Regions from separate parts of the Pseudoalteromonas sp. RWi3 genome, predicted to be linked through region 3. Evidence: predicted binding sites of a transcription regulator. Region 3 holds the regulator's gene; each other region holds the start of a gene.
What was found. The regulator sigma-54, encoded in region 3, starts transcription at its own class of promoters, with help from an activator protein. The targets are predictions, from matches to a motif close to GTTGGCACGNNNNTNGNNT.
Positions count from the first base shown of each region.

Region 1: the regulator sigma-54 is predicted to act here: its motif matches at 1,717-1,735, upstream of ACFI4Z_RS12375 (LruC domain-containing protein).
Region 2: the regulator sigma-54 is predicted to act here: its motif matches at 2,135-2,153, upstream of flgJ (flagellar assembly peptidoglycan hydrolase FlgJ).

Region 1 is NZ_JBHNYL010000008.1:152,519-156,978, forward strand. It holds gene spoT (bifunctional GTP diphosphokinase/guanosine-3',5'-bis pyrophosphate 3'-pyrophosphohydrolase) at 1-370, opposite strand, end outside; gene rpoZ (DNA-directed RNA polymerase subunit omega) at 499-774, opposite strand; gene gmk (guanylate kinase) at 879-1,499, opposite strand; gene ACFI4Z_RS12375 (LruC domain-containing protein) at 1,769-3,961, shown strand; gene ACFI4Z_RS12380 (hypothetical protein) at 3,961-4,455, shown strand.
Region 2 is NZ_JBHNYL010000001.1:816,000-820,459, forward strand. It holds gene flgK (flagellar hook-associated protein FlgK) at 1-1,127, opposite strand, end outside; gene flgJ (flagellar assembly peptidoglycan hydrolase FlgJ) at 1,129-2,097, opposite strand; gene ACFI4Z_RS03540 (flagellar basal body P-ring protein FlgI) at 2,247-3,341, opposite strand; gene flgH (flagellar basal body L-ring protein FlgH) at 3,354-4,037, opposite strand; gene flgG (flagellar basal-body rod protein FlgG) at 4,056-4,460, opposite strand, start outside.
Region 3 is NZ_JBHNYL010000011.1:38,655-43,114, reverse strand. It holds gene rapZ (RNase adapter RapZ) at 1-434, opposite strand, end outside; gene ptsN (PTS IIA-like nitrogen regulatory protein PtsN) at 455-907, opposite strand; gene hpf (ribosome hibernation promoting factor) at 912-1,199, opposite strand; gene ACFI4Z_RS13985 (RNA polymerase factor sigma-54) at 1,229-2,725, opposite strand; gene lptB (LPS export ABC transporter ATP-binding protein) at 2,794-3,519, opposite strand; gene lptA (lipopolysaccharide transport periplasmic protein LptA) at 3,516-4,049, opposite strand; gene lptC (LPS export ABC transporter periplasmic protein LptC) at 4,039-4,460, opposite strand, start outside.

The DNA of each region.
Region 1 (4,460 bases), on a different contig from region 3:
TAATCATTTTTCGATAGTTTTCAGCTTGAAATTCTTTTTTATCCTTGAAGCTGAGTTTATCGAGTTTACTAACACCTTCAACCAACTCCGCGACGGTGTCACCAAATATATCGGCTAAGTCTTGTTGACTAAAGTCGGTATCTTCAATGACGTCATGCATTAATGCAGCCATGAGAGTTTCATGGTCTAAATGCATGCCAGCAAGGATGTGAGTTACTTCAACTGGGTGAGTAATATAGGGTTCGCCGCTAGAGCGAGTTTGCCCCTCGTGCGCTTCGCGAGCGACAACATAGGCTTTTTGCACCAGTTCTACATCTGCCGATGGCAAATATTCTGATATTTTCTTTTTTAGACCTTCAAAAAGATACATTCACACTCCAATGTTCTCGTGAAGCAAATAGGTAACGGTATGTTAAGAATATACGATGAAAAGAAGGGATTGCCAACGGCTAGAGTAGAAATACTACGCCGTTGGCGAAATCAGACCGGGAAGTCAGATTATTGGTTGCCACCTACAATAGCAGCAACGGCAGCCATTTCAGCTGCTTCTTGGTGTTGTTGCTCTTCACGATCAATAACATCCATTGATGAGCTATCAACTAAACCAAGTTCAATTTCACGTAAAGCAACAACTGTTGGCTTATCGTTTTCAGGGTCAACCAGTGGGTTTTTACCGCCCACAGCAATTTGGCGGGCACGACGAGCCGCAACTAAAATTAAGTCAAAACGATTACCAATTGCATCTACTGCATCTTCAACAGTTACGCGAGCCATCTTCAGCACTCCAAATAAATTTTTAAGCAAAGACGTAGTTTACTGCACCCAGTAAGATTCGCCAATAGCTAGTGGTTAATTTTTATCTATAAATATATAAACAGCTATTTTATTAAGTCAGTAATAAGGCTTTGATGGCGAACAGACTGACACTTTAAAGATAAACGCTTAGCAAGCACTATTGTTTCTATCTGTGTTAATGCCGTGTCGAAATCGTCATTAATTACAACGTAATCATACTCGTCGTAATGAGAGCTTTCTGACTGTGCTTGTGCCATGCGCCCAGCAATAACTTCTGCAGAGTCTTGACCGCGATTGTTTAAACGGGTTTCTAATTCTTCTTTTGACGGGGGGAGAATAAAGATAGTTTCAATATCATCAACTAGCTTGCGCATTTGTTGTGCGCCTTGCCAATCAATATCTAAAAATACATCAATACCTGCCGCGAGTTGTTCTTCGATAGCTTGTTTAGATGTGCCGTAATAGTTATCAAATACTTGAGCCCATTCAAAGAAGTCATTTTTATCAATGAGCGACTTAAATTCATCAACGGATACAAAATGGTAATGCACACCATTATCTTCACCAGGTCGAGGTGAGCGAGTTGTGTGAGATACAGATACTTTCATATCTGCATGTTTTGCTAATAACGCATTTATTAAGCTTGATTTACCTGCTCCAGAAGGGGCTGATAGAATAAATAGATTTCCGCGATTTTGTGCCATGCTTGTTACCTAAAATAAACAGGCTTAGCGTTAATGGAGCTAAGCCTTAATTACATTATTGTACTGTATTTATCTCACCTGACTCAACTACCAACCAAATTGAGCGTAGTGAATCCTGTTGCTCGCCTATTTTCAAAAAAGACTCGCATAATGCAAAAAACCAAGTTGCAAGATGCATTGTTAAATATGTTTAGTGTTAATTTTCAATAGGTTAAATTTTGGAATGAAGCCTGCATTGGTATACCCACTTAACTTATGAGGGGTATCTAATGAAATTAACCTATTTAGCAAAAGCATGTATATTGCTACTCCCATGCACCGCGTATAGTCAGTCATTTGATACGTGTCCAAGCCAAGCATTCTTAATGCAAGACGCAAATGCTCAGCTCTACGGAATAGACTTGGTCTCTGCAAAGCCCACCGTTTTAGCTTCTCAATTAACCTTTTCTACAGAAGCAAACAACGAAAGCGTCAATGCAATTGGTTTTAATTATAAAGATCAGTATTTATATGGCTTTAGCCGCCAAGCACCTAAAAGTGTGGTGCAGATCGGCAGTGGTTACGAGATGACCCGCCTTGATATCTCAGGCCTTCCAGACACTAATTTTTATGTTGGTGATGTTCGTGTCACTGGTGAAGAAGCGGAACAAAGTGCTGCATATTATGTTTATTCGCCTAACTTTGGGCTGTATGAAATTGATTTGGATGGTGACTTAAACGCACCTATCACCGCTAACCTAATGCCTGGTACTGTTAATTGGAAACTAGGGATTTATGACTTTGCATTTCACCCCCAGAGTAACTTGCTTTATGCGGTTGAATCAAATGGCGATTTACATGAAATAGATGTCGATGCGAACACCAGTAAGTTTATAACGCAGCTAGACATTGGCACAGATACAGGGGCTTTCGGGGCAGCCTACTTTGATATTAATGGCCAATTTTATTTTAGTAATAATAGAAGCGGTAAAATTCATAAAGTGGATTTAAGTACCAGCCCTGTTGTGGATTACACGCCGGTGGCCAATGTATTTACGTCTGGGCCTAAATCAAGTCAAAATGATGGTGCTCGTTGTGCTATCGCTGAAGTTAAGGTAACTGACAGTTCAATTGATTTTGGTGATGCACCTTTGCCATACCGCACAAGTCTAGCGCAAAGTGGTGCAAGACACTTATTCGACCCAAATAGCGATAATACTAATCTAATTTATTTAGGCGCAACGGTTGATGGTGAAAACATCAACACTGACAGTGAGCTTGCTTCTAACCCAGTCGACGCATCAGATGATGGAGTTAGTTTTGTTACTGCGTTTTCTGCAGGGCAATCAAGTCAAATTATCGTGAATGCTTCAGCGGGCAGCTATTTATACGCCTGGTTTGATTGGGATCAAAATGGTGTTTTTAGTGAAACTGAGCGAATGGTGACTAAGACTGTTCTTAATAAAGGTGACAACAGCATTTTAGTTGATGTACCTAACAACACAAAGTCAGGCCAAACTTGGGCACGTTTTAGGGTTACAGATGGTACAGAGGCATCGTTAATCACTGCTACTGGTGGAGTATTGGGTGGTGAAGTCGAAGATTATGAAATTACCACATTTGCCAGCGCTGTTTACCCTGGTGAAAGTGATTGGGTTACCCTTGCCTATGAGGATAAATGGCCATTTGCAGGAGACTATGACTTCAATGATGTTGTTTTAAATTATCGCACCACGCAATTAATTGAAGGTAGTAATGTTGTTGGTTACAGAATTGAAGGTCAACTAATAGGAATAGGCGCAACTTACCATAATGGGTTTGCAGTTAGCTTAAAGGAAACGGTTGGCAGCAACACATTGACTGTTTTACGCAGCGAAGTGGATGAGGAAAACATTACTTATCTTATTGATGGGCAATTGCAGAACAAGCAAGTGCTAGAGACAGGACGTGAGAATGCTATTTTAATCTTCATGCAGGACACCTGGGAACATGTAACCACTCAAACAGGGTGTAGCTACTTTAGAACACAAAAAGATTGTGATGTGAATACTAAAGTGTCGTTTTCAATGACGATTCCTCTAAAGGCGCCTAAAGCTAAATCCGTTTCTCCAGGCACATTGTTAGACCCGTTTATTTTTGCAAGCGAGGGGTTTTACCATGGTGATTTTTTAGTTGGCAAAGAGGCACGTAGTTGGGAGGTTCATATGAAAAACCAGCAGCCGACAGCGGCCTTTGACACTGCTTTATTTAAATACGCACAGAGCGACGATGTGAGCGAGCCTGCTAGCAACCTATATTTTCAAACTGAAAGTGGTCTGCCGTGGGCAATTGAAGTTGGAACACAGTGGTTACATCCTCTTGAAGGGGTTGATATTACAACTGCCTATGATCGTTTCGCTAGTTTTGCAGAATCTTCAGGGCAACAAAATTCACAATGGTTTAAAAATTACAATGTAGGCAATGTTGTAAAAGGGGAGCAATAATGAACAAATTAACGATTACCTTATGTTTTTCAGTATGCTTAGTTGGGTGTGGTGGAGGCGGTGGTGATGACAAAGCAACATCATCAGTGCAATCGGCAGCAGCAACGACAACGACTAGCGCGGCATCAACAACGGATACCACAACAGCTACTACAGACTCTGATTTAACAGGAATGCAAGGGTTAACCATCGCGAATGATTTCAATTTATCGACTAAGTTTGAGCTGGATATAGACGTAAACCTTAATGCGGGTGATCAACGGGCTTATCTAAATGTGTGCTACAAAAAAGACCAATCAGATCGCGCAGATTACAATAACTGCGTTGTTAGGTCTCCTTTAACTCAAGGCATGATAGACACAACGGTGGTGATGAGTCGTCAAGACATTGAGTTAGTAGCTGAAATTTGGTTTTATGACTCCAGCACTGAGCCATTGTCATATTCATGGCAGTACGACACACAGCAACAGCAGCAGTTATTCGAGATTCGCTAGTACTG
Region 2 (4,460 bases), on a different contig from region 3:
CCTTTATTATCTATAGCTTGTATTTCAACCGTGTTAGCGGCAGTGTAAGTAATAATGAAGTCACTTGCTGGTAATTCACTCCCTTTGCCAGGTTCAACAGTACCGGTCATGGTTGATGTAGATGTATTAGCTTGGTACGCAAAGGCATCAACTTTAGGTACGGTAAAAATGTCTCCGCCAAGTTCGCCATCTCCATCCATACCTAACTTATTTTGCTCATTAAATGCATCAGCAATCGCCAGCCCCATTTGGCCAAGTTGGTTTTGCGCTGGCACGAGTATGTCATCACGAAAGGCCAATAAACCACCAATTTTTCCTTTAATCGCGTCCGCATCAATTTCAAGCGGCACAGCTTTGCCACCATTCACATCAAGCCGCAGCTCTTTAAAGTCAGGATCAGGGTCTCCCGTCATAGAAAACAGGTTAAATGTACCCTCTTGCATAACAAGTGATTCGCCTGTGCCCATAAATAAAAGCTTTTCACCATTTTGGCCATCAAGCGTTTCAATATCTACAAGCTCTGATAGTTCTCGAATAGCTAAGTCGCGTTGGTTGTAAAGTGTGCTAGAACTACTTTCACTGCGTGTACCGTGTACTGCTGCAATTTGCTTATTCAATGCACTTACATTTTGGATCAATGTATTCGCTTCATCTGAGAATATTTCAAGCTGTTCATTAACAACATTTTTTTGGTCAAAAACAATACCTGACAAGCGGTCCATCTGCTCGATAAGGTTTTCAGCATCCGTCATCACCAATGACCGGGCAACGCTAGAGGAAGGCTGATTAAGGCTTTCTTGTACATTATTAAAAAGCGAGTTAATACTTGTAGAGAGGCTGTTAGACTCTTCAGAAAATAACGTATCTACACGACTTGCTTCAGTGACAAATTGGTCGAAGAACGCTTTGTTTGATGTATCACGGTTAAGTTGTTTTTGGGCAAACTCATTTAAAAGTCTAAATGTTTCACCACGGCCAACTTGATTGTCGACCATGGTCATATGCTCTGTACTTTCTCTTACATAGCCTTTGGTATTTACATTAGCAATGTTTTTACTGGTCGTTTGTAGCAATTCAGAATTTGCTCGAACACCTGAATTAGCAATGTTTAATAAATTAAACGACATGTTAGTTTACTCCTTGGCGAACCAATGTAGCTGCCAGTGATTTAAGATCAGATCTGTTGAGAACCTGCTTAATTTTATCAGCGTAATTGGGATCAGTTGCATAGCCTGCTTTTTGTAAGGAATCTAAAAAGGCAGCAGGTTTTGCTGTATTGTCGAGTGCTTCTTGATAGCGTGGATTTTCATTTAAAAAATCGACAAAATCATTCACACTGTCTTTAATTGAGTCGTAAGCCCTAAAGCTTGCTTGTTTTTTTACTGGCATACCTTGTTCAAATTCAAGCGTGACTTTGCTAGCTTTGGCACCATCCCAGCTGCGATCTGACTTAATATTGAACAGATTGTTACTGCTACTGCCATCCGCTTTGTTAATAATATGCTTACCCCAACCAGTCTCAAGTGCAGCCTGCGCAACCATTACGGCAGGATTTAATCCTATTTTTTCAGCTGCTGATTTTGCATGCTCCCACACGGTGCTAATAAATGACTCTGCATCATCAAACGCCCCTTCGTTTTTATCAGATGCATTCGTTGCGATATCATTTTTGTTTGTCAGTGAATCATTCGAAACACCTGATGCACGTTTATCGCTAGTAAAATTATCAACCGAGCGAAGTACCGAGCCTGGGGTGAACTTTTTCCCATCAGGAGAAAGCTGCTGAACTATTAAATCAGCAAGACCTAAAGAACCATTTGAAGACAACTCAACAGAGAGTTGTTGATCATGCATTTCTTCAAAAAACTTTACGCCACTTGAATTAAACGGGCTGTTTTTATCCTCGAACGCATCATTGGCTTTACGCATACTTTTAAGCAGCATCTGCGTAAAAATAGATTCAAACTGTGCAGCGGCTTGTTTTAGCGCATCTTTGGAAGTGTCACTAGAGGCATCACTTTTTAAGGCACTTTGACGTAATGAGTCTAAGTTCCCTAAATCAAAAAAGTTTTGCTTATCGAGGTGATTAGTATCCATCAGCTTTTTGACACAATAATTAATAATGATATTAACAATGCAATATTTGCGCCAAAGCTAAGAAAGTGTGGGAAGTTGAGGAGTCTAAAAACTCAGACTGATAGAGCACGGCACTCCCTTAGTTTTCAAAACTAAGGGAGTGCTTAAAACTAAATAACAACGAGTTGGCCATTAATAGCACCTGCTTCTTTGAGTGCTTCAAGAATTGCCATCAAATCACCAGGAGCGGCGCCAACCTCATTAATTGCTCTCACTAAATCATCAAGGCTTACACCTGGGTTAAATACAAATGCACGTGAGTCATCTTCATTAACATCAATAATTGTTTGATTGGTTACAACCGTTTCACCCTCGCTTAATGGATTAGGTTGCGATACATTTTGTTGCTCTGCTATCGTAACCGTAAGCCCACCATGGGTAATAGCCGCAGGTTGTAACTTCACATTTTTACCAATAACAATGGTGCCCGTTCGTGAGTTAACAATAATTTTAGCCGACGTATCAGCAGGCTTGAATTCTAAATTTTCAAGTGTTGATAAATACGCCACACGTTGAGATGCGTCACGAGGTGCTAAAACACGAATAGAAGCAGCATCAATTGCTTGAGCACTGTCAGGGCCAACTAAATCATTAATTGTCTGTTCTAAACGCTTTGCGGTAGTAAAATCAGGGCGATTTAAATTAAACGTAATGTAATCACCTTGCATGAAAGGACTTTTAATTGCCCGTTCAATAATTGCGCCATTTGGAATACGACCTACAGTTGGCGTGTTGATTACAACTCGGCTACCATCAGCACCTTCCGCTCCCAAACCGCCTACAATCAAGCTACCTTGTGCAATTGCATACGTATTACCGTCAACCCCTTTTAGGAATGTTTGCAGTAATGTACCTCCGCGTAAACTACCTGCACTACCAATTGACGACACAGTTATATCAATCATTTGGCCCGGCTTTCTAAAAGGAGGAAGCTCTGCATGTACAGCCACCGCAGCAACATTTTTTATCTTTGGTTTTAAATTACTAGCCATAGTAATACCAAAGCTATTTAACATGGCTTTAAAGCTTTGTTCAGTAAAGCGGCTTTGCTCGCCTGTGCCCGGTAAACCAACAACCAAGCCATAGCCTATTAACTGATTTGCTCTTACACCTTCAACCATTGAAACGTCTTTAATGCGCTCTGCAGCGGCACCAAAATGCCAACAGAGTAGGCAAATACTTAAAAAAACTTTAAAACCGTTCATAACCACTTTCCTTTAAAAAGGGAATAACGCACTACTGAAGAACTGAGTTAGCCAGCCGGCGCTTTGTGTCTCTTGCATTTGCCCTTTACCAGAGTATTGGATACGTGCGTTGGCAATTCGATTTGATGTCACCGTGTTATCGGCAGTTACATCTTGAGGCCTTACAAGCCCTTCTAAACGGATAAATTCTTCACCAGTGTTTAATGTAAGCCACTTTTCACCACGGATAACTAGATTACCGTTAGGTAAGACACGCATCACATTGACAGAAATATCACCAAATAAGCTATTAGATTGATTCGACTTTGAATCCCCTGTAAATGAGGAGTCCGAACCAACACCAAATTGAATACTTTCATTGCCAATATTGACTGGTAAGCCACCAAGACCAATAACGGGGTCTAAGCTGGCATTACTTTCTTTATCAGTTTCTGTTTTCGCCGCTTTTGATGCTTGCGTCGACTCTTGAAGCTTAACAGTGATTATATCGCCTGTTCTTAAAGCTTTTTTATCTGAGTAGAGATCATTGGCTGAATAGGTGTCAAATAATGACCCTGTAGGCACAATTTGTTCCGTAACTGGCTCTGGGTACATTGGCGCATAGTAAGGATCGTCTTGAACCACATGGGTATTTTGTGTCGTCACACAACCACTCAATAAACATGCACCACTTAAGGCAATAATAAAAGTACGCATCACATAACCCCTTACACTTTAAAGCTGTTGGTTAACATAGCTAAGCATTTCATCAACCGCCGAAATCACTTTTGAATTCATTTCATAAATACGCTGTGTTTCAATTAAGTTCACCAGCTCTTCCGTCACGTTTACATTAGATGTTTCGAGTGAACCTTGCACAATCGCACCTAAGCCATCAATGCCAGGGTTACCTTGAACTGGTGCGCCACTAACAGCCGTTTCGGTGTAAAGGTTTTGCCCAACTGGCTCAAGGCCTGATGGATTAATAAAGTCACTGATTGTCAATTGTCCAATAACCACGTTATCTGGCTGGCCTGCGATACTAACTGAAACTTCACCATCTTGTGACACCGTAATTGATTGTGCATCGTCAGGTACGTTCATTTCTGGTTGCACAGGAAAACCAGCGCCCGCTGTAAC
Region 3 (4,460 bases):
GCCAGCTGATGCACACTGAGCTCAGTGGTATCTAAGATAAAGTCAGCGCGAGTTATTAGTACATCAAGTAATATTTTTTCTTGTTTAATGGCCAAATCAAGCGGCAAACTATCGATAGAAAGAGGGTGTAATCGACGAGTTTCAGAAAAGCGTTTGATAAGTGTTTGATCATCACTATCGAGATAAAACAAAGTTGGATTTGCAAAGCCAGGCAAATACTCAAGGATGTCGTTGAACTCTTCTTGTTCTTTGGGTAAATTACGCACATCAATACTGACTGCAATCTTATCGTAATTCTCTGACACACTTCGAACTAAAGAAGGGAGTAAATTGACCGGAATATTATCAACACAGTAATAGCCAAGATCTTCTAGTACGCGAAGCGCGACGGATTTACCTGAACCAGACCGCCCACTGATAATAATCAATTCCATGTAACCTCTCCTTCACTTTCTTATGAATGCTCAACAATAACTTGATACAAATCCTGATCTGTTTTTGCGCTACGTAGTTGTTTACAAAACTCTTTATCGTTAAGTTTATCAGCAATTGTTGCTAACGTCTTCAAATGAAGTTGGCAATCTCCATCAGGTACGATCAGTGCTACAAAAATATCGACAGGACGATTATCAATTGCATCAAAGTTAATGGGGGTTTCACTCACTAAGATTAATGCTAGAGGAGATTGTGCGCCACTCATGCGACCATGTGGTATAGCAATACCTCGACCTATGCCTGTGCTACCAAGCTTTTCCCGATTTAATAATGCGTTAAGGATCTCTTGCTGTGTGAGGTGAGGAAGCTTTTCATGAGCCAATTGGCTAATAAATTCTAGAATTCGTTTTTTGCTATTAAAAAGGACCGCAGCTTTACTGCAGTCCTCAGAAGTAAGTGAACTTAATTTCATAGTATTAGTGTCGAGCGTGCTTCTCTTTGTGTTTTATTACTTGGCGGTCTAATTTATCAATCAGTCCGTCAATCGCAGCATACATATCTTGATGTTCAGTTGAAGCAAATAAATCAGCACCGCTAACATGTATTGTGGCTTCTGCTTTTTGACTTAATTTTTCTACGTCAAGAATCACATGTACATTATTAATACTATCAAAGTGCCTTTCAAGCTTCGCAAACTTATTGTGTACATAGTCTCTAAGTGAATCGGTAATTTCTACGTGGCGACCAGTTAAGTTAATTTGCATAAGCATTTTCCTTCTTTGTTTTTTACGCCTTAAATCAAACTCTTTCTTTGATTTGACGGTGGAATAGCTAGAGACTCACGATATTTTGCAATTGTGCGTCTAGCTACTTTGATACCTTGCTCAGCCAATATATCTGCAATTTTACTATCACTCAATGGTTTCGCTGAGTTTTCTGCGCTAATAAGCTTTTTGATCAATGCACGGATAGCTGTAGAAGAGCATTCCCCGCCATTTTCGGTGCTTACGTGACTAGAGAAAAAGTACTTCAACTCAAAAATACCACGTGGTGTATGCATATACTTTTGAGTTGTTACGCGTGAGATAGTTGACTCATGCATCTCGACCATTTCTGCTACATCATTTAGTACCATCGGGCGCATAGCTTCGGGGCCGTGTTCAAAAAAACCTTGCTGCTGTTTCACTATACAATTAGTTACTTTGAGTAATGTTTCATTACGGCTTTCTAAGCTTTTAATAAACCATTTTGCTTCTTGCAGATGCGAACGAATAAACTGACTGTCACTGCTCGATTTTACTGAGCGAGACATGGCGGCATACTGGCTGTTCACTCTAATTTTAGGCATGCTTTCTGGATTTAATTCCACCATCCAGCGCCCTTTAACTTTTTTCACTGAAACATCAGGGATAACATACTCAGACTCTTCGCGCACAATAGTATCTGCGGGCTTAGGGTTCAAGCTGTGTATCAGTGTCATGACTTCTTTTAGCTCATCTTCTTTAAGCTTAGTCTTTTTCATCAAAGTGCGATAGTCACGACTTGCTAAAAGATCGATATGCTCGGTTAAAATCATTTTAGTCTCTGCAAGCCATGGCGTTGCAGGGTCGAATTGATTCAGTTGTATACATAAACACTCTTGTAAGCTGCGTGCGGCAATCCCTATTGGATCAAACAATTGGATGCGTTTTAAAACAGCTTGAACTTCATCAAGTTCTATTTCTTCTTCGTTATTATCTTTGTTTAAACTTTCAACAATGTCTTCGCAGCTCAATGTTAAAATACCCGATTCATCAATCGCTTCAACAATAGCAATGGCTATGGCTTCATCGGTCGGGCTAAATGGCGTTAATTGTAGCTGCCACATAATGTATTCATGCAGCGTTTCAGTGGAAGCACCTTGGTAAATAGACTCATCTTCAGGCATTGGTCCTGATGAGCTAGAAGGCGCAGCGCTCATGTACTCATCCCATGTTACATCCATGGCCATTTCGTCGCTGACAGTTTCTTTACTGAGTGCTTCACTACTTTCTTGTTCGTATTCACTTGGTGTTTCATCAGCAGATGCACTGACTGTTACTTCATCAGTGTCTTGTTTTTGCTCATTTTTGCCTGCAGTTTCATCACTAAATTCATGCTCCTCAACTTCTAGTAAAGGATTACTGTCGAGTGCTTCCTGAATTTCTTGTTGTAGATCCAATGTACTGAGTTGCAACAAACGAATAGCTTGTTGTAACTGAGGTGTCATTGTCAATTGCTGGCCCATGCGCAGCTGGAGTGATTGCCTCATTTATCTTTAACAATCCTTTTATTATGTAATCAGAATTAAGTTTAGCAGATAGTTAGCTGAACGTTGGTTTATAGCCTAAATTGCTCACCCAGATAAACATCGCGTACTGTTTGGTCGGCAAGCACATGTTCAGGAGTGCCTGAAGCAATTAGCTCACCATGAGAAACAATGTAGGCTTTTTCACAAACATCAAGGGTTTCTCGTACATTATGATCTGTAATCAACACCCCGATGCCTCGGTTTTTAAGGTGTTCAATTATTTTCTTTATATCTAACACTGAAATTGGATCAACACCAGCAAAAGGCTCATCTAATAAAATAAATTTAGGGTTTGCGGCTAATGCGCGTGCAATTTCAACTCGGCGGCGTTCACCACCTGATAACGCCATACCTTGGCTATCGCGAATGTGTTGTATGCTAAATTCATCCAGCAGGCCATCCAGAGCTTGTTCTCGGCCTTGCTTATTTAAATCGTTTCGTGTTTCTAATATCGCCATCAAGTTTTGATAAACCGTTAATTTACGAAAAATAGATGACTCTTGCGGTAAATAACCAATACCTAATCGTGCACGGCTATGCATAGGCAGTAATGTAATGTCGTTATCATCAATGCTTATTTTGCCTTTGTCGCTCGGTACTAAACCAACAATCATATAAAAAGTGGTCGTTTTACCTGCACCATTTGGGCCTAGTAAACCGACAATGCTTCCTGCACTTACTTCTAAACCCACACTCTTTACAACTTGGCGGCCTTTATAGCTTTTAGCTAAAAATTCAGCTTTTAACGTACTCATGGCTGACCTTTTGACTTTGCTTTTTTATTTTCGATGGGCACTAAAATAGTATGTACGCGGTCATCTGAGTTTTCATCTTTTTGCGCACTAATTAGTTGCTGCTCCATGTCGTAAGAGATGCTTTTAGCATTGATCTTTTGACCTGCTTGAGTAACCTGGGCATCACCAATTAGGGTTAAGTAACGTTCAGCTACATCGTAACGAACTTCGTTTGCGCTGGCACTCATGATTGAACCGTCATCTTGTTTTTCTTCGAAATAAGCTGGACTGCCTGTTGCAATAAGCAGTTGCTTATTCTCACCTAACTTGTCGCGTTTATGTACTTCTAAGCGGTCAGCAGTAATGCGCCGTGCGCCATGGATTATTTCTACGTTCGATTCAAAAATACCGACATTAGATTTTAGCTGTGCTTGCTGTTTATCGGCACTTATTGATACTTGGTTTGCAGCGGGAAGTTCACTTTGCGCAACACTTGAGTAAGCAATGAATAGGCTTGGAATTACAAGCATTTGGGCAAGTTTATTGGTCATAATATATGGTTCGCGTATGGTTAATTAATTCAATTACTTCGGCTTTTAAATCGGCTTTTAGTCCACGCCCAGTAATTTTTAAATCAGGCCCGACTAACTCTACAGGTTGTTCTGAACTCATGGTTTGTAGCTCAATATCAACCTGGATGTTATCGGCATTAATATGATCTATCATGGCATTTTCTGTAAGGTTAATTGCCGTCACATTGCCTTCTAAAATCAGCTGGTTATTTTCATATAATGTGGCCTCAGCTGCATTAATCTGCCACATTTGCTCTTGATTATATAAAGTAAAAATAGGCTCTTCAAAGTAAGTAAACCCTAACTGCTGATATAGTTCCATTTTTGCAGCAGTTACTTTGTGGCTTATTTTTCCTTGCTCGTCAAAGGCTGTTTGTTTTAATGCGACAG